3 regions of the Novosphingobium sp. 9U genome follow, and region 1 is predicted to be linked to each of the others. Evidence: predicted binding sites of a transcription regulator. Region 1 holds the regulator's gene; each other region holds the start of a gene.

The links. The regulator LexA, encoded in region 1, represses DNA repair genes until DNA is damaged. The targets are predictions, from matches to a motif close to GTTCCNCNCTTGTTCT.
Region 2: GV044_RS22000 (four-helix bundle copper-binding protein) is a predicted target of LexA. The motif match lies at 3,736-3,751, and genes of this name have one in related genera.
Region 3: GV044_RS13875 (four-helix bundle copper-binding protein) is a predicted target of LexA. The motif match lies at 1,500-1,515, and genes of this name have one in related genera.

The regions. Positions count from the first base shown of each region.
Region 1 is NZ_LR732469.1:1,512,072-1,518,258, reverse strand. It holds gene gltX (glutamate--tRNA ligase) at 1-876, opposite strand, end outside; gene GV044_RS06995 (ComEC/Rec2 family competence protein) at 906-3,152, shown strand; gene lexA (transcriptional repressor LexA) at 3,173-3,874, opposite strand; gene glp (gephyrin-like molybdotransferase Glp) at 3,944-5,164, opposite strand; gene moaC (cyclic pyranopterin monophosphate synthase MoaC) at 5,161-5,640, opposite strand; gene trpC (indole-3-glycerol phosphate synthase TrpC) at 5,784-6,187, opposite strand, start outside.
Region 2 is NZ_LR732469.1:300,923-307,109, reverse strand. It holds gene GV044_RS01365 (GcrA family cell cycle regulator) at 1-527, opposite strand, end outside; gene GV044_RS01360 (ABC transporter permease) at 659-1,552, shown strand; gene GV044_RS01355 (nuclear transport factor 2 family protein) at 1,632-2,096, shown strand; gene hspQ (heat shock protein HspQ) at 2,123-2,503, opposite strand; tRNA gene GV044_RS01345 (tRNA-Ser) at 2,671-2,760, shown strand; gene GV044_RS22000 (four-helix bundle copper-binding protein) at 3,899-4,144, shown strand; gene GV044_RS01335 (alpha-hydroxy acid oxidase) at 4,564-5,040, opposite strand; gene GV044_RS01330 (TonB-dependent receptor plug domain-containing protein) at 5,264-5,647, opposite strand; gene GV044_RS01325 (glycoside hydrolase family 1 protein) at 5,921-6,187, shown strand, end outside.
Region 3 is NZ_LR732483.1:10,484-16,670, reverse strand. It holds gene GV044_RS13885 (alpha/beta fold hydrolase) at 1-336, opposite strand, end outside; gene GV044_RS13880 (hypothetical protein) at 326-568, shown strand; gene GV044_RS13875 (four-helix bundle copper-binding protein) at 1,579-1,908, shown strand; gene GV044_RS13870 (PAS domain-containing sensor histidine kinase) at 2,679-4,598, opposite strand; gene GV044_RS13865 (response regulator transcription factor) at 4,719-5,321, opposite strand; gene GV044_RS13860 (PAS domain-containing protein) at 5,475-6,187, opposite strand, start outside.

The DNA.
Region 1 (6,187 bases):
CCAGCCAAGCCGCAGCAGGTAGTTAAACAAGGCTTCGGGCAGGATGCCCAGGTCGTCACGGTAACTGTCGACGCCCAGCGCTCCATGGCGCTTGGAAAGCTTTGCTCCGTCCGATCCATGGATCAGCGGCACATGCCCATAGACCGGCCGCTCCCAGCCTTCGATGGCGCTCATCGCATCGATGATCGCCAATTGGCGGAACGCGTTGTTGAGGTGGTCGTCGCCCCGGATCACGTGGGTCACGCCCATGTCGTGATCATCCACCACCACCGCCAGCATGTACGTGGGGGTACCGTCAGAGCGCAGCAGGACGAAGTCGTCGATCTCTTCGTTGCGGACGGTAACGCGGCCTTGGACCAGATCGTCGATGACGGTTTCGCCATCCCGAGGAGCCTTGACGCGCACGACATAGGGGGCATCGGACGGGTATTCGGCAGCGTCGGCATCACGCCATGCGCTGAGCAATCGGAACGGCCGCCGCTCCTCCTGCGCCTTGGCACGGTGAGCGGCGAGCTCCTCTTGCGTCATGTAGCAGCGATAGGCCTGGCCGGCCTCGATCAGCTTGTGCGCGACTTCGGCATGGCGGGCGGAGCGGGCGAACTGGAAGGTCGCAGGCTCGTCACCGTCGAGGCCGAGCCAGCTCAGGCCGTCGAAGATGGCGCCGATCGCCGGCTCGGTCGATCGTGCGCGGTCGGTGTCTTCAATGCGCAGGAGGTACTTGCCGCCATGATGACGAGCATAGAGCCAGTTGAACAGCGCCGTGCGAGCTCCGCCGATATGGAGGTAACCCGTCGGTGAGGGCGCAAACCGCGTGACGACCGGCCGGGCGCCGGCGTTTCCGCCTGGCGTGGCCTGCGTTACGCTGCCGCTTGCCATCACTCGATCCTTCCTGTCCAATGCGCGCCATGGCCAGCGGAGCCGCGCGTCAAGATATCCTGCCCCAAGGCGCTCCGGAGAACGCTGCATTGCAACATCGGCCATGGAACAGTGCGGCGCGGTTGTCGAGGCCCTTGCAGTCCATCGAGCAATTTCTTGGCGGCGCGCAGTTCGACCGCGCGCCGTGGCTCGCGGTGGCATTCGGCAGCGGGATCGTCCTCTGGTTCGCTCTCCCGCATGCCGGGCAGTGGTTGGCGCTGCTCGCGCTTTGCCTCGCTGTCTCGGCGACTTGCGCTGCAATCCTCCGATCCAGCGGCAACTATCCTTACCTGAGGTCGGCCGGGATCATCGTGCCTTTGGTACTCGCCGCCGGGTGTGGTTCGGTGTGGATGCGCTCGCATCTCGTGGGCGCTCAGCCGATTGCCCGGCCCATGGTATCGACGCTGACAGGGCGGATCCTGGCAGTGGAGCCGCAGCCTGCGCAGCAGCGCACACGCATCATCCTCGCAGCACGGGAGCCTGAGACGGCGCGCGCAATCCGCGTTCGCTTGAACCTGTCCGATAACCAGGGTTCGGGTGGGCGGCCTTTGCGCGCCGGTGCTTTGGTCCAGGTTCGGGCGCGCTTGGTACCACCCGCGGCGCCGATGCTGCCAGGCGGCTACAACTTCGCGCGCACGGCCTGGTTCAGCGGGCTGGCGGCGACCGGGTCTGCGCTATCACCTCCGATCGTGCTGGAGCGCGGACGCGGTGGTGTGTGGCTGAGCGGAGTGCAAAGCGCACTGAACGAGCATGTGCGGGCTCGCCTCGATGCAAGCGAGGCGGGCATTGCCGCGGCGCTGGTCACTGGCGACATGGGCGGGATCACGGATGGGGACACAGAGGCGATGCGCGACTCTGGCCTTGCGCATCTGCTCTCCATCAGTGGGCTCCATGTCAGCGCAGTAATCGGCGCTGTGTACTTCGTTGCGCTGCGGCTGCTTGCACTATGGCCATGGCTGACCTTGCGCGTGCGCTTGCCGGTCATCGCTGCCGGGTTCGGCGCCCTGGCTGGCCTTGGCTACACGCTCGTCAGCGGCTCTCAAGTCCCCACCGTGCGATCCTGCATCGGCGCCTTGCTCGTCCTCGCCGCATTGGCGCTCGGCCGTGAGGCGCTGTCGCTGCGGATGCTGGCGATAGCGGCCTTCCTCGTGCTGCTCCTATGGCCCGAGGCGGTGATCGGACCCAGCTTTCAGATGAGCTTTGCCGCGGTTCTGGCGATCGTCGCCCTGTCGGGTGCGGCACCGATCCGCGCGTTCATCGCGCCCCGCGAGGAGAGCCTGCTGCTGCGGGCACTTCGTCATCTCGCGATTCTGCTGCTCACCGGTGTCGTCATTGAGTTGGCGTTGATGCCGATCGGCTTGTACCATTTTCATCGCGCGGGACTCTACGGCGCTTTGGCCAACATCGTCGCCATCCCGTTGACGACGCTGGTGATCATGCCCGCGGTGCTCGGTGCGCTGGTACTCGACGTCGTCGGTCTGGGCGCACCGGCATGGTGGATCGCGAGCCAATCGGTAGCCTTGCTGACCGGCATCGCGCACTGGGTTGCGAGCAGGCCCGGGTCGGTGACCGTGATGCCGGCATTCGGCGGTGAAGCGCTCGCGCTGTTCGTGGCCGGGGCACTCTGGCTGGGATTGTGGAGCAGCAAGGTGCGCTGGCTTGGGCTGCTTCCTGTTTGCGCCGGCGTGGCCCTGCTGCTTGCCGCTCGCCCCGCCGATGTGCTGGTGTCCTCGGATGGCCGGCATGTCGGTCTGATGTCCGGCGACGGCACCACCCTGTACATTTTGCGCGAGACCAGGAGCGACTTCGTACGCGACAACCTGACCGAGATCGCTGGGATGAGCGGCGCGCCTGTCCTCATTTCGTCATGGCCGGGCGCGCGGTGCAATTCCGATGCTTGCGTGATTGTGGTAGCCCGGGGCGGCCGCGAATGGCGGCTGTTGCTAACACTCGGGCACGGTGTGCTCCCCGAACGATCCCTGGCGGCGGTCTGCGAGCGGGTCGACCTGGTCGTCGCGGATCGTTGGCTTCCGCGCAGTTGCCAGCCTCGCTGGCTCAAGGCCGATCGCAATCTGCTGGCCCGCACAGGCGGCCTCGCCATCGACTTGAGCGCGCCGCATGTCCGCACCGTAGCCGAGGGCGAAGGCGATCATGGCTGGTGGCGCGTGGTCGAGGACAGGCCTAAGCGACCTCGCCCGACTGCCACACCAGCATCGCCGGCCAAACCGCCGGGCTGACCCGGAGATCAGCGCACCACTCAGTTGTAGCGGCGCAGCAGCCCGGCGAGCTTGCCCTGAACCTCGACGTCACCGGTGCGGTAGATCTGCGGCTCATACGCGGCGTTCGCGGGATCGAGGCACACCATCCCGTTCTCGCGCCGCAAGTACTTGAGCGTCGCTTCCTCGCCATGCACGAGCGCGACCACGATCTCGCCATCGCGTGCAGTGCTGGTGCGCTTCACCAAAGCAAAGTCACCGTCCAGGATGCCCGCTTCGATCATAGAATCGCCCGAAACCTCCAGTGCGTAGTGCTCACCGGCACCCAGCAAGGCGGCAGGAACGGGTAGGGTGGTCTGCCCCTCAAGCGCTTCGATCGGAACACCGGCAGCGATGCGGCCGTGGAGTGGAATCTCTATCACATCGTTCGCAGGCTGCGGAGCCGCCGCACGCGGCCGCGCCGCATCGTTGCTGTTCGCGGCGGTGGTATTCGCAGCAGCACGTGGCGCCGGCGGGCGAGCACCCAAATTTTCTGGCTGCTTGAGCACTTCGAGCGCCCGCGCCCGGTTGGGCAGGCGCCGGATGAAGCCGCGTTCCTCCAGTGCGGAGATCAGGCGGTGTACGCCCGACTTGGACTTGAGATCCAGCGCCTCCTTCATCTCCTCGAAGCTGGGAGAGATGCCCGTCTCCTCAAGGCGGACCTGGATGAACCGGAGCAATTCGTGCTGCTTACGTGTCAACATGTCCGCCGCCTCCTCAGGCGTTCTTCTCGTGAACAATTGGCGAACAATTAAGCAACAAAAATGGTGTCGTCAAGCCGTCCCGCCATTTTCGAGCCAGTACGCCCGGACGGCGTCCCCAGCCGCCGCCGGCTCGGCATTTGCGGGTCGATCGATAAGGACATTGCTGGCCGCGAGCGACGCCAGCGCGCTGCTGTCCTGCAGTTGCTGCGGGGTAACGAGATCGTCGGCCCAGACCGCGCGCAGGAACGCCCGGCGTCCGCCGTTGGCGGGCAGCGGTGCGGCCAGGCGCATCGTCACGGACCGGGGCAGGGGCGCTGCCGCCCCGAACAGAGCGCGCAGCAGCGGAAGCATGAACAAGTACGCAGTGACGTGGCTGGAGACCGGATTGCCGGGCAACCCCAGGATGATCTGGCGCCGGCCGCCGGCCTCCCGGGTCGCCACGAGGATCGGTTTGCCGGGCTTGATCGCGACGCGCCAGAAGCCGATCTGCGCGCCCCACGCTTCCAACGCAGGGCGCACGAGGTCATGGTCGCCGACCGATGCGCCGCCGCTGGTGACGATCACGTCGGCATCGTCGCCTTGCGCAAAGGCGGCGGCGAGCGCGTCCATGGTATCGCGTACCGGGCCGATACGGCGCACGTCGCAGGCGACCGAGCGCGCCATCGAAGCAAGCATCGCGCCATTGCTGGCCGGGATTTGGTGCGCGCCGCAATCTTCGGGATCGGCCGCCAGCTCGTCACCGCTGTCCATAACCAGGACGCGGGGACGCCGCCGGACGGGGACATAGGCGTGGCCCGCGCTGATCGCCAGGGCGAGCTGCGCCGGGCCGATGCGGGTGCCGACCGGCAGAACCTCGGCGCCGGCCGAGAAGTCCATCCCGCACGGCCGGATGTGCTTGTGTGCAGGCCTGGGCGGCTCGCCGGTAAGCGTCAGGCGATCGCCTTCGCGTGCGAGATCCTCCTGCAGGATGACGGCACCTGCGCCGGTCGGCAGCACCGCTCCGGTAGAGATGCGGATCGCCTCGCCCGGCTCAAAAGTGCCGGAAAAGGGATGTCCCGCAGCACTCTCGCCGATCACCTGCCACGGGCCGGCCAGATCGCCCTCGGTCACGGCATAGCCATCCATCGCGGACAGTGCGACCGGCGGCTGCGTTCGGCGGGCATGGAGCGGTTCGGCGAGATAGCGGCCGAGCGCGCTGTCGGCATCGACACGCTCGATCGGCATAGGTCTCGCCAGCGCGAGAAGTTGGGCCTGCGCCTCCTCCAGCGGGATCGGTGGATCGCGAGTCATGCTGACGGTGCGCGCCAGTGGCCCGACTTGCCGCCGCGCTTCTCGATCAGGCGCACGCCTTCGATTACCATCGCTTTGTCGAGCGCCTTCGCCATGTCGTAGACGGTGACGAGCGCGATGGTGACGGCGGTGATCGCCTCCATCTCGACGCCCGTCCTACCCGTCAGCGAAACGGTGGCGGTCGCGCGCACGGCGTCATCCTCGAAGGCGAAGTCGAGATTGACCGCGTCGATCGCCAGAGGGTGACACATGGGAATGAGATCCCCGGTGCGCTTGGCGGCCATGATTCCGGCGATCCGGGCAGTGCCCAGCACATCGCCCTTGGGCGCGTCGCCAGCGCGGATGGCGGCAAGCGCCTCGGCGCTCATGCGGATGCGCCCCGAAGCGACTGCGAGGCGCTGCGTTTCAGCCTTGGCGCCGACGTCGACCATGCGCGCAGTGCCTTCGGCGTCGATGTGGGTCAGCGACTTGCTCATGCGCCAGTTGCCGCAATTGCCGGTGTCCAGAAGCAAAGTATTTCCGCCGATTCCAGGTCTTCGGCAGGGCAGGCGATGGCGTCGAGGCGAGTCATGCCGGTCTCATGCCAGAGCGTGTCGCTGTAGGACAGGGCGTTCGCAGCTCAGCCGAACAGCAGGGTGCGGGTGGCAGCCTCGATATCGGGCTGGCGCATGAGGCTCTCGCCCACGAGGAAGGTGCGGGCGCCGCAGGTGGCCAGGCGCTGGAGATCGGCGTGGCTGTTGATCCCGCTTTCGCTCACCAGCAGCGTGCCTTGGGGCGCGAGTGGGGCGAGGCGCTCGGTGGTGGCGACATCGGTGGCGAAGCGCTTGAGATCGCGATTGTTGACGCCGATGAGGCGCGATTTCAAACCGTTAGCACGGTCCATCTCATTCTCATTGTGAACTTCGACGAGGACGTCCATGCCACGCTCGATCGCTGCCGCTTCGATCTCCACCATTTGCGTGTCGTCGAGCGCCGCGACGATGATCAGGATCGCGTCGGCCCCGATGGATCGAGCCTCGGCGA
Region 2 (6,187 bases), 1.2 Mb from region 1:
ATGCGATCGTTAAGGTCGAGCAGGCTGGTCTTGCCGGCGATCTCGGCACTCGGCTTGGCCGGCACCAGGCGGCGCGGCGGTGCGGGAGGGATCGGCTGTTGCTGGTCGCCCGGACCCTGGCGCAAGAAGCCACCGGGCCCAACCGAGACGATCCGCGGCTGTGGCGCGCGAACGGGTTCCTCCGCAGCAGGCTCGGCAGCAGCAGGGCTGGCGGGAGCAGGCGTGGGCGTCGGCGCCGGACGCTCGGACACGGGAGCAGCGGCCACGGGCTCGGGGCGATCGGGCGTCTCGTTCACTTCGTCGTCGCGCGACTCACTCGGGCTCGGGCGCTTGGCCACCGGAGCAGGGCGAGCCGGCTTCTCGTTCGGCTTGACGGGAGAGGGCCGTGCCTTGAGGCCAAGGCGATGCGCCTTGCCGATCACCGCGTTGCGGCTGACACCGCCCAGGTCGTCGGCGATCTGGCTGGCGGTCGCACCGCCCTCCCACATCTTCCGCAGCTTCTCGATCCGCTCGTCCGTCCAGCTCATCTGCAATCCGTTCGTTGAGCCTCCAACGCGAGGCCGTATCGTCATCCGTGGCACCGATGTGCCCAATCTTGCCTGCCGGACCCTGCCCGAGGGACTTGCCTGCGGAGCGGCCAGCCGATAGTCGCGGCACCATGGCCGATCAACCCTCTTCGGCGGAACTCATTTCGCCCGCCCAGATCCCGGGGGCTCGCAGCTTTCCGGCCCGCACCTTCCCAGCAATGGGAGAGCCCGTGATCCACCAAGTGAACTGGATCGGGCTCAAGACCCTGTATATGAAGGAGGTGCGCCGTTTCTTCAAGGTGCAGACCCAGACCATCTGGGCGCCTGCGATCACGACCATGCTGTTCCTGGTCATCTTCTCTGTGGCGCTGGGCCGCGGCGGCAAGGAAGTGCTCGGCGTCAACTTCGCGACCTTCGTGGCGCCAGGCCTGATCGTCATGGGCATGATGCAGAACGCCTTCGCCAACGCGAGCTTCTCTTTCCTCTCGGGCAAGATCCAGGGCACCATCATCGACTTCCTGATGCCGCCGTTGACAGAGGGCGAGCTGATGCTGGCGATGACCTCGGCGGCGGTGACCCGCGCAATCCTGGTCGGCCTGGCGCTGACCGGCGCGATGCTGCTGTGGCCCGACGTGCACCTGCGGCCCGCGCACCCTTGGGCGATCGTATGGTTCGGCCTGATGGGCTCGTTCTTCCTGGCGCTGCTGGGCTTCCTGTCCTCGATCTGGGCCGAAAAGTTCGATCACAACGCCGCAGTCACCAACTTCGTGATCGCGCCGCTCTCGCTCCTCTCGGGCACCTTCTACGTCATCGACAATCTTGCGCCCGCGTTTCAGACGATCAGCCGCTTCAACCCGTTCTTCTACGTGATCTCCGGCTTTCGCTTCGGCTTCCTGGGCGTGAGCGACATCGGCGACACCAACACCGCCGTACTGCACTCCGCGATCGGCCTGGGTGTGCTCAATGCCGCTTTGGCGCTGGTGACTTACCTGGTGCTGCGCTCCGGTTGGAAGCTGAAGAGCTAAATCCGCTCCCTCGCGGGGACTGGCGCTGCCCATTAGAGCAACATAGCATCCTCCCGTCGCATTTGGAGAGGATCGCAGCATGGATGATGTCGAGGAGATCCGGAAGCTCAAGGCCCGCTACTTCCGTGCGCTCGATACCAAGGACTGGGACCTCTATGAGGCAGTCTTCGCGCCCGATGTCGTCGTCGACCTTACCAGGGCCGGCGGGCAGCGCGTCGTGGGGCGCGACGCCTTCATGGACTATGCGCGGGCCATGACCATCCTGCAGAGCGTGCACCACGGCCACATGCCGGAGATCGAGTTGACCGGCCCGGACAGCGCTACCGGCGTGTGGGCGATGGAAGACTACAACATCTGGGAGGATGGCAGCCAGAACCACGGCTGGGGCCACTACCTGGAAACTTACGTCAAGCGCGATGGCCGCTGGCAGATCGCGACCATGGCACTGTCCTACCTGCGGATCGAGCGCAGTTTCGGCACGCCCCCGATCATCGCCGGCGCCGATGGGCGGGCACACCTGAAAGGGCCGCGCCCGGCCGGCTGACCGACACAGCCTAGGCCATCAGGGCTCTAGTGCGAGACGCCACGGCGCACCTGGTAGTGGCCGTCGGCAAAGTCGTCGAACATCTGCGCAATCGAAGGATGGTCAACCGGCCCGCCTTCGCCATCCTCGAGCAGGTTCTGCTGGCTGACATAGGCGACGTAGCTGCTGTCCTCGCTCTCGGCGAGGAGGTGATAGAACGGCTGCTCGCGCTGGGGCCGGACGTCGGCAGGGATCGATTCATACCATTCCTCGCTGTTGGCGAAGACGGGGTCGATGTCGAAAACCACGCCGCGAAAGTCGTGCAGCTTGTGGCGGACGATGTTACCGATCGCGAAACGGGCGCGCGCGCTGCGCGGCGCTTCAATCACGCGGCCGGCTTGAGGGAGATAGAAAGAGGCACGGTTCATGCTGTTCATGGTCGAAATATAGGACCCGCGCAGAACCTAAACAAGCAAGTCGCCCGGATCATCCCCGATTTCCAGCGACAAAGCTCTTGGCAAGCCGACAACCTTGGGCTAACCGCGCGCTTCGCTCGACCGGCGGGACCCGTTCCCGCTACCAGCAAAGACCTCGCGGAGAGGTGGCAGAGTGGTCGAATGCGCCGCACTCGAAATGCGGTGTACCGGTGACGGTACCGTGGGTTCGAATCCCACCCTCTCCGCCAGAGACCCCTCCGCAGGGGGTCCCCGCAGTCCACTGGCATTGGCAAAATCGGCAGAAATGCAATGCTTTGCGGGATTGGCTGGTTCCTTCCCGTTCATGCCCATCCACATGCGATAGGCAAGGATCTTCCGACATCAGGTGCTCTGAAAGCCGCTGGGTGGGCCAATTGAGGGGGGCCGGCCGGCTGTCTAGGCACCCTCTCCAACGCCGGCCCCGGAATGTCGATTATTCACGGGTTCGCCCGCAGGTTCGGGATAGCAAACAAGGTTGGGGCGGCAAGAAAAAAGCCCGATCACTATGGATCGGGCTGTCAAAAGATTGGGAGAGGATGCCTGAAAGGCACACCCTCTCTATTGACGCATCCGTTATGGTGCAAGTGCGAAGGCGCGGGGGTTGGTTGCGCTGCGCGCAAGCGTGAGATCATAGCACGATCGGTGCGATACCTTAGATGCGGCGCCCGGCCGGGACCACGTCTTTGATCGTCTGAACGTAGGCCGACCCCTTGCGGAGAACGCTTTCGGATCAACGCACCTTAGCTCAGCTAGCCTACCAGACAAAGTCCGAGCGCTGCTCACCTGTTAGAACGGCGGGAGGGCCCTCTCCATTAGCCGTCTAGGTGCCAACAGGCGCGACGCTCGACAGCCTACCATCAGGAGCCTTCGGTGCCGCATGTCTTCCGAGTTGCGCAAGGGAATGGTATTGTGGACCGCAAGAAGGAGAGGCAATGTATTGGGCGAGCGCGCTGCTCGGCACGCTGCTGGTGGCTGCGGCGATCCAGTTGTATGATGTGCTTCCGCGGTCGAGGCGTGTTGTCATAGGGCTGGTCGGGACCGTCCTACTCATTATCGGGTTGGTTTGGCTCTGACTCTTGCGCGCGCTGTTGCGCCAAACGGATGGCCTGCGATGCACGCTCCGGACGCGAGCCTCGTAGGCCATTGACACTGCGGCGCACGGGCGCATCACCTCAGCTTAGACCAGAACACGAGAGGTAGCTTATGTCTGTTCGGAAGATGCTTGCGCTCCACCCCGACGCAAATGGCCACACCAACGAGCCAATGGCACAAACTGCGAAGCACGCAATGTACTGTGCGCTGTTCTGCACCTCCTGCGCAGATGCATGCTCGGCCGAGCCTATAGACATGGCGCAATGCATCCGCGCGTGCATCGACTGCGCCGACATCTGCAACGCAGCAGCCAAGGTCGGGGTACGCCAGACGTCCGATAACGATGCAATGGTGCGCGTTATGCTGACCGCCTGCTTGGAGGCGTGTTTCATGTGCGCTGCAGAGTGCGACAAGCACGATCACGAGCACTGCCGGCTATGCGCGACGATGTGCCGCGAATGCGGTCACGACTGCCGCGAAGCGCTGGCCACGCTGCATTGAGCGACATCTCCGCGCGAACAGCGTACAATGTGCGGATACGGCGGTCGAGAGGATTGCTCTCATCATGGATTACCGGTCGCCCGAGAGATAAGCATCACCGCCTTTTTGGCATCGCTGCGTCCGTCCGCACTCGTCCAAGAGAGTGAGCGGCAAGCAGCGCGGCGATCACAGGGGTAAAAGGTGAAGGCGTCCGCCAGCACGTGGACGTGATCGTATAGCTCCAAAGGCGGCGCCCGGCAGAGATGAACAAGCGGCTTAAGTGCGGAAATGCCCAAGTGCCGCTGAACGGCATTATGGGTCAAGATCGATATTGTCGTGCAGTTTCTGGCCGAGAGGTTCTCCAGCCGTAAGTTCAATGAATGCCCGTTGCACCAACCTGAGCTACATGACAGTGAAGTGGCCATGGAATGGTAATGCACTCATCCTTTGGATCGCCCTCGCTCCCGCACGTGGCGACGAGCCAAAGAGGCGCTGTCGTTCACCCCTGCGAGCGCCATGGTGCCTTCGAGCTCTTCGCTCAGCAGTGTCAGCACGCGGTCTAACCCGGCCTCTCCACCGGCTGGAAGGCCGTAGAGGTAGGGACGTCCGATCGAACAGGCCATTGCGCCTAACGCGATTGCCTTGACGATGTCGGAACCGCGCCGGATCCCGCCATCGCAGATAACGTCCGGTGCATCACCAACGGCTTCGCGGATAGCTGCAATCTGATGGGCGGGTGCGGGTGCGCCGTTCAACTGGCGTCCACCATGATTGGAGATCATCACGCCGGTCGCACCCGACTTTATCGACCCGCGAGCATCCCCCATCACGCCCTTGATGGCGAGCGGACCGTTCCACTCGCGCTCAAGCCATTCGACGTCGCGCCAGGTAACAGAACGATCGAACTGCCCCCATATAATCGAAGAGGCTTATGGGACCTGACGCCAGCGCATCCACCTTGTGGCTGACGTTCGCCAGATCGAATTTCGATCCTGTCAGCGCGGGCAGAGATCAGGTGGGGTGGAGAGCGAAGCTGAGCAGGAATTTCAGGGTAAGATGGGAGGCAAGGACAGGCCGCTCACCCCGTCGCGCTCCCGATTCCAGCGACAGGCGTATCCACGGTAAGTGCGAGGCCGTGGATCAGGTCGACTGCGCAGCGCCCGTAGTGATGCCGCGTAAGGTGACTTGCGCCTGCCCGGTGCGAACCGAGGTGAAGGTCAGGCCGGGAACTCGGGTGGCGTAATCCTCGAAGCGCACCGCGTCTTGCTTGGTCAAGTCCTGCGTGCTGAGCACCGCGACCGATGCCGGCACGTCCTGCAGGCGTTCGCTTCGCTTCTGCGCGGTGACGACGATATCCTGCGCGCCGGTGCTGTTGCTTGCGATGCCGCCATTGTCGGGTGCGACCGGCTCCGGCTGCGCAGTCGCCGACAACGTCTGCGCCGGTGCCAAGTGCGCCAGCAGGGCCATGGAGGTGGCGCCGGATAGCAGAACGCTGCGGATCACCGCGATCTTGAGCCTGGTCATGATCTCTCCCTTATGCGATACTTGGGTGCGTTTGCCGCATCACGTCTGATAGCTGCGATCCTCCTATCGGATAGGTTGAGGAGTGGCAGGCCACTCAGTATGCCGATCCGGGAAAAGGATGTGCCGGATCATCGCGGTGATCGGGCGACCTTGCAGGCGCAGCGGCACAGGCTCTCTGCCTCTCGGCAAACGCATCTGCCTGTCATGCGAAGGATAGCCGGATATAGCCGGAGGACTTCGGCATGGTGCCGGTCAACAGACAAGGAGCGGCTGATGCAAAGGCGCACCATCATCAAAGCTGCAGCGGCAGCCGCCTTGGCAGGCCGCGCCGGGATCGCTGCAGCGGCTCCTGCGCGTAAGGCAATGAAGGCACCCAAGGGCTTCTATTGGGGCACCGCCATCTCCGCGCACCAGAGCGAGGGCAACAACGTCAACTCGGACAGCTGGCTGAACGAGCATGTGCCCGGCACGTTGTTTCGCGAACCTGCCGGCGATGCCTGCGATAGTTACGACCGCTTCGAGGAGGACATCCGGATCGCA
Region 3 (6,187 bases), on a different contig from region 1:
GTGCCAGATGCGGCTGTCGAGCGACCACCCGTGTGTAAGGATAAGCGGCGGCGCGTCGAGAGCGCCGTGAACCTCGAAGTAGATGTCAGCGCCAGTTGCGCTTCGAAGCGTTTGGCCGTTCGAACGCTCAAGACGCAGCGGGTCGTGGTCCTTGCCTCCAAGGAGCGGCGCGGTGACGAACCGCCCAACGAAGGACCAGGCCAGCAACGCACCGCCAACCCAAAGCCGCCAGTCATCGCGTGCTCGAAGCAGATCGCCGTCCGGGTCCTGGATCCAAGTGCCTTGGTACCAAGTCCAGAGAAGGTAAAACGCGGCGCCTAAGACGATGATCGACATCAACGCGAAGAGCGCACGGAAAAGAGACAATGGCACCACCGTCCATTACAACGTCCGAGAAAAACCAAACACGGGCGGGGGCAGCACGTTCCCATTCCGCGCTTGTAATCTGATGCAGCGTTTTCAAGGTTCAGGAACGGTGAAGCGATCGCTCGAGGCGGTCTGCCGCCTTTCACCTTCTCGCTGTTCGGTGCGCCCGTTTAGCTCTGAAGGCGGCGCCAATCCGAGATGAACGAGCGGGCGAAGTTGGGAGGCGGCTGAGTGCCACTGAATGGCCGGAAGGGGGTCGTGGCAGCGCCCCTGCAAGGATCTTCCGGCACTAGGTATAACTCTGACGGGCTGCTGGGTGGGCCCAACAAGGGGCCGGCCGGCTGCCTAGGCACCCTCTCTAATGCCGGTCCCGGAATGTCGATTGTGCACGGGCTCGCCCGCAGGTTCGGGGTAGCAAACGATGTTGGAGCGGCAAGAAAAAAGCCCGGTCACTATGGACCGGGCTGTCGAAAAGTTTGGGAGAGGATGCCTGAAAGGCACATCCTCTCTATTGACGCATACGTCATTGTGCAAGTGCGAAGACACGTTAGTTGATTGCGCTGCGCGCAAGTGAGACGATAGCATGAGCGATGCGACACCGTGAAGATGCGGCGCCTGGCTGGGGCTACGTCGTTGGTCGTCTGAATGTCGGCCGGCCTCATGCGTGGAAGTTTTCGGATCAACGCACGTTAGCTCAGCTCGACCTACCAGATGAAGTCCGAGCGCTGCTCACCTGTCAGCACCGCGGGAGGACCTCCTCTATCAGCCTTGTAGGTGCCAACAGACGCGATGCTCGACAGCCTGCCATTAGGGACTTTCCGTGGCGCATGTCTTTCGGGTTTCGCAAGCGAATGCTATGGTCGACCCGAAGAGGGAGAGGCAATGTATTGGGCGAGCGCGCTGCTCGGCACGGTGCTGGTCGCTGCGGCGATCCAGTTGTATGATGTGCTTCCGCGGCCGAGGCGTGTCGTCATAGGGCTGGTTGGCACCGTCCTGCTCATAATCGGGGTGTTTTGGCTCTGACCCTCGCGCGCTATTGCGCCAAACGGATGGCCTGCGACGCCCGCGCCGGGCGCTAGCGCTCGTAGGCCATTGACACTGCGGCGCACGGGCGCATCACCGCAGCTTAGACCAGAACACGAGAGGTAGCTTATGTCTGTTCGGAAGATGCTTGCGCTCCACCCCGACGCAAAGGGCCACACCAATGAGCCAATGGCGCAAGCCGCGAAGCACGCAATGTACTGCGCCCTGTTCTGCACCTCCTGCGCAGATGCATGCTCGGCCGAGCCTATGAACATGGCACAATGCATCCGCGCATGCATCGACTGCGCCGAAATCTGCAACGCAGCAGCCAAGGTCGCGGTACGCCAGACGTCCGATAACGACGCTATGGTGCGGGTTATGCTAACCGCGTGCCTGGAGGCGTGTTTCATTTGCGCTGCAGAGTGCGACAAGCACGACCGCGAGCATTGCCGGCTGTGCGCGACGATGTGCCGCGAGTGCGGTGACGACTGCCGCGAAGCGCTGGCAACGCTGCATTGAGCCACATCTCCGCGCATCACGCGATCAGCCTCCAAGTGGCAGATAGAGGTGTTCGAAAGCGTTGCTGGTGCTTTATAAATGACCCGCCCGACGAAGAGATAAAAGGCCCAAGCGTTTCATTGCCTCTACAGTATGCTGAGCCACTTCGTGAACTGGTCGGAGGCGCCGGCCGGTCGGATCACCATCGCTGATGCCGATCACCTGACAGTAGCCGCTTGTGCCTCGGGGCCACACGCGCAAATGCGTCAGGCGAGCATATCCGGAGCGCCCGACCAGATCTATTATCTCAGGCGATGTGAGCATCGGTGGTGCAAGGAAGGATCTGCAGCGGTGTCTTGCATGAGGCTTTCGGGACCAGCGGGCGATTACTTCCACGCCGACGATGACATCGCTGCGCCCATCCGCACCCAGGCGGCGGGGGTACGAACGGGCCTTGCTGCGCTTGCCGCGGGCGTCCGAGCGAGAGCACTGCTCGAGCTATTGGTGCCGGACCGGCTCGCGCTCGCCACGGCGAGCCTCCTGGTTCACTTCCCCGGGTTCTGCTTTGTAGCGGCAGTATGGCGCGGGATGATGCGCCTTATGCCCATCAGCCCGGACACTCGCCAGTTACCGCCCCTCCTACTCATCGCAGTAAACGCGCGGCGCATCGTCGGGTCGGGCGTCGAAAGGTGAAATCAGCCATCTTTGTGCAGGCCTATGCGGACCAAATCCTTGTAAGCGAGGCGAGGCATACGAGAAGCAGGAAGCCGCCTCAGCCCCGCTCACGAGCATCAAATGACAGCTCCGATCTTTGTTTGGGCACGGGAGATGAGCTGATTGATGCCTGCAGCCAGAGTCTCGATCTCATAAGGCTTGCGGATGATCGGGAACTGCCGTTCGTCCTTAGAAATGAACTGCTTGCTGCTGTAACCGCTGGCGAGCAGCACCGGAACGCCGCGATGCTTCTCTTTGATGTGCTCCGCCAACTCGAGGCCACTCATCCCGGGCATAACGATATCGGAAAATACCAGATCGACCTTCTGCCCTTTCAAAAGCTTCAAGGCCTGGTCAGCGTCTGAAGCCTCGACGACGTCGCAGCCGAGATCATCCAGCAACTGACGCGCGAAGTAGCGGACGTGCTCGCTATCCTCCACGACAAGGACCTTCAAGTTAAGCGAAGCCAAGCTTTCGCGCTCAGAGGCAGTGCCGCTCTGCCGCTGCTTGTTCGTTTTTGGCAGCCAAAGCTCTACGGTAGTGCCTTGTCCGACCTCGGATATGATCCGGGCTGATCCACCTGATTGTTCCGCGAACCCGTGGATCTGAGAGAGACCCAGACCGGTGCCCTTCCCTGTCGGTTTGGTCGTGAAGAACGGCTCAAAGACGCGCTTGAGCGTTTCAGGCAAAATGCCCTGGCCCGTGTCAGTAATGGAAAGTGTTACACCCTCACCTTCCGCTCGGCTGACGTTCTTGGTCGTGATGGTGATCCGTCCGCCCTTCGGCATCGCATCCCGGGCATTCAGGACAGCGTTGAGCAGCGCCGCCTCAAGGCCGCTGGGATCGATCTCAACCGGCCATAGCGCTGGCGTAAGATCAAGCTTGAGGTCGTAAAGGCTGCCGAGCGTTCGCTGCAGCATCTCTCCCATGGCGTCCAGCCTGACGGTTAGGTCGATGACCTCGGGCTCGAGCGGTTGGCGACGCGCGAACGCGAGAAGCTGCGACGTCAAGCTGGTGGCGCGTTCCGCCGTCTCGAGCATCACGCTGAGATACCGGTTCCGCTTTTCGAGTGGGAGGTCCGGCTTGCGCAGCATGAAATCGGCCGAGCCCCGCATGACGGTCATGAGGTTGTTGAAGTCATGGGCAATGCCACCTGCAAGCTCGCCGAGCGCCTGAAGCTTTTGTGATTGGAGTAAGGCTTCCTGCGTCTGCCGAAGCTCGATCTCGTTCCGCTTACGCTCGGATATGTCCCGAGTAATCTTGGCGAAGCCGACGTGCTCCCCAACTTCATTGTAGATTGGGTCGATCACGACGTGTGCCCAGAACAGTGACCCATCCTTACGCACCCGCTGAGCCTCCGCCTCGAACTTGCCTTCCTGAAGCGCAGTTCTCAACGCTTCTTCCGGCGCGCCACGCGCGCGGTCCTCTTCGGTGTAGAAGAGAGAGAAGTGCTGCCGCAGCACCTCTTCTTCTTCGTAGCCTTTGATCGTCCTGGCACCGGCGTTCCAGCTCGTGATCCGCCCATCGGTGTCAAGCATGTAGATCGCGTAGTCGCGCACGCCTTGGACAAGCATCCTTAGCTGCAACGCGCTATCGTATGTCGCCTGCTCAAGGCTGCGCTTCTCGGTGATGTCTCTCGTGATCTTGGCAAAGCCGACAAGAACCCCCTCGTCGTGGATGGCATCGACCACGACATGGGCCAGGAACTTGGTGCCGTCTTTACGCAGCCGCCAGCCTTCCATCTCGAAGCGTTTTTGCTCGGCAGCCGTCTTCAATATCTGCGAGGGAAGCCCGTCTCGCCTGTCGTCGGGCAAAAAGAACTTGGAGAAGTGTTCGCCGATGATCTCATCGGCGGAGTAGCCTTTGAAGCGCTGGGCGCCTGCGTTCCACGTTACGATATGGCCGTCGCGGTCGAGCATGTACAAAGCGTAATCGGTAACCGCGTCGACAAGCAGCTGGAACGTCTCGGCAGGTGGATCCTTCTGGAAATCGGCCATCGACAAGGTCTGATCCTACGCTCGCCCCCCGGCGCCCATACAGACCAAAGTCCATACTGGGCGGAACCAAGTGTGCAATAGGGATCGTACGCGAGACCAGTTTAGAGGGCTCGCTGCGCTTCAAAGACCGGCTTCTATGGCAAGGCGGACCGCCTCCCCAGTGGTGGAAACTTCAAGGCGTTTGCAGAGGGCAACACGATGCATCTTGACGGTTTTCTCAGCCACACCGAGCATCTCTCCAATCTGACGATTGCGCATGCCCTGTGCCGCGAGGCGCAGAACGTCACGCTGCCGCTCTGTTAAGCCCGCGACCCGTTCGGCAGCGACGGCTCGGGCGCCGCCAGGCTGTTCGGTTACCTCCATCTGGCTTCCGACAAAATAGCGTAGGCGGCCTTCGTCGTCGAAGAGCGGCGCCACCATGACCGCATTGAGGAATGAGCTCCCGTCCCTGCGGTAGTTGACGAGCTCCACGAGCGCCGGCGTTGCGGTTCCTACCGCGTGTCGCAGTGCCGCTGACCTCTCGCGCGAAGTCTCAGGGCCCGCAAGAATGCGGCAGTTGCGACCGATAAGCTCTGCTTCGGCATAGCCTGTCAATTGCTCGAACGCTACGTTGACAGCCATGATCGGGTTGTCTGGGAGGTGCGGATCAGTGATGATCGAGGCAAGGGGCGAAAGGCGGAGAGAGCGGATGAGCTCTTCCTTGTGGAGATAGGGCGCGACCAATCCGATTCTCTTCAGCCATCTACCCGAGGGAGCCCCGCGCTCCCGCAGCTGCGGCAGAGTAGCGCAAAGCGTTGGTCAGGTGAATGGGCACGAACGTCGCTATAGACGCTACAGGTGCGGTCCGATGCTTGGCTACACGAGCACCGGCGACGCTCACGCCATACCTGCTTCAATGGTCGGGCAGCTACGACCCAACGCTTTGGCAAGTTCGGCCGCGCGAAATGGCTTGCTGAGCCGATCGAAGTCGGGCGCGATGTCGCTCAGGTCGGCATATCCTGAAACGATCAAGGTGCGCATGCCAGGGTATCGTTCTGCCGTCAGACGCGCGAGCTCAGTGCCGGTCATTCCGGGCATCAGGTGATCGGTGATCAAGAACTCGAAGGTCTGGTTAGCGAGAATGTCCAGGGCTTGGCTTGCCGACGCCGCCTGCACCACGTCAAAGCCCAATCCATTGACCATGTCCGCCGTACTTGCAAGCACAAGCGCCTCGTCGTCAACGACTAGGGCACGGCCGCCTGTAAATGGCGCGGTAGTATCGCGATCAGGAACTTCGCCGGATGGTGCAGGTTGATCCGCGATCGGCAGAAGCAACTCGATTGTTGTGCCCTTTCCGACCTCGCTCCGGATGCGGATGCTCCCACCGAGTTGCGCCATCAATCCGTGGACCATCGATAAGCCCAATCCCGTGCCGCGCCCTAAGCCCTTGGTTGAGAAGAACGGCTCGAACGCCCTTTCGACAACGCTCGGGGGCATACCAGCCCCAGTATCGACTACCTGGATCGCGACGTAGGCATCCGGAGTTAGCACTTCATCTTCGTCTGGAGCGGGGTCGCGAACGCTCGCACTGATTGTCAGGGTTCCGCCAT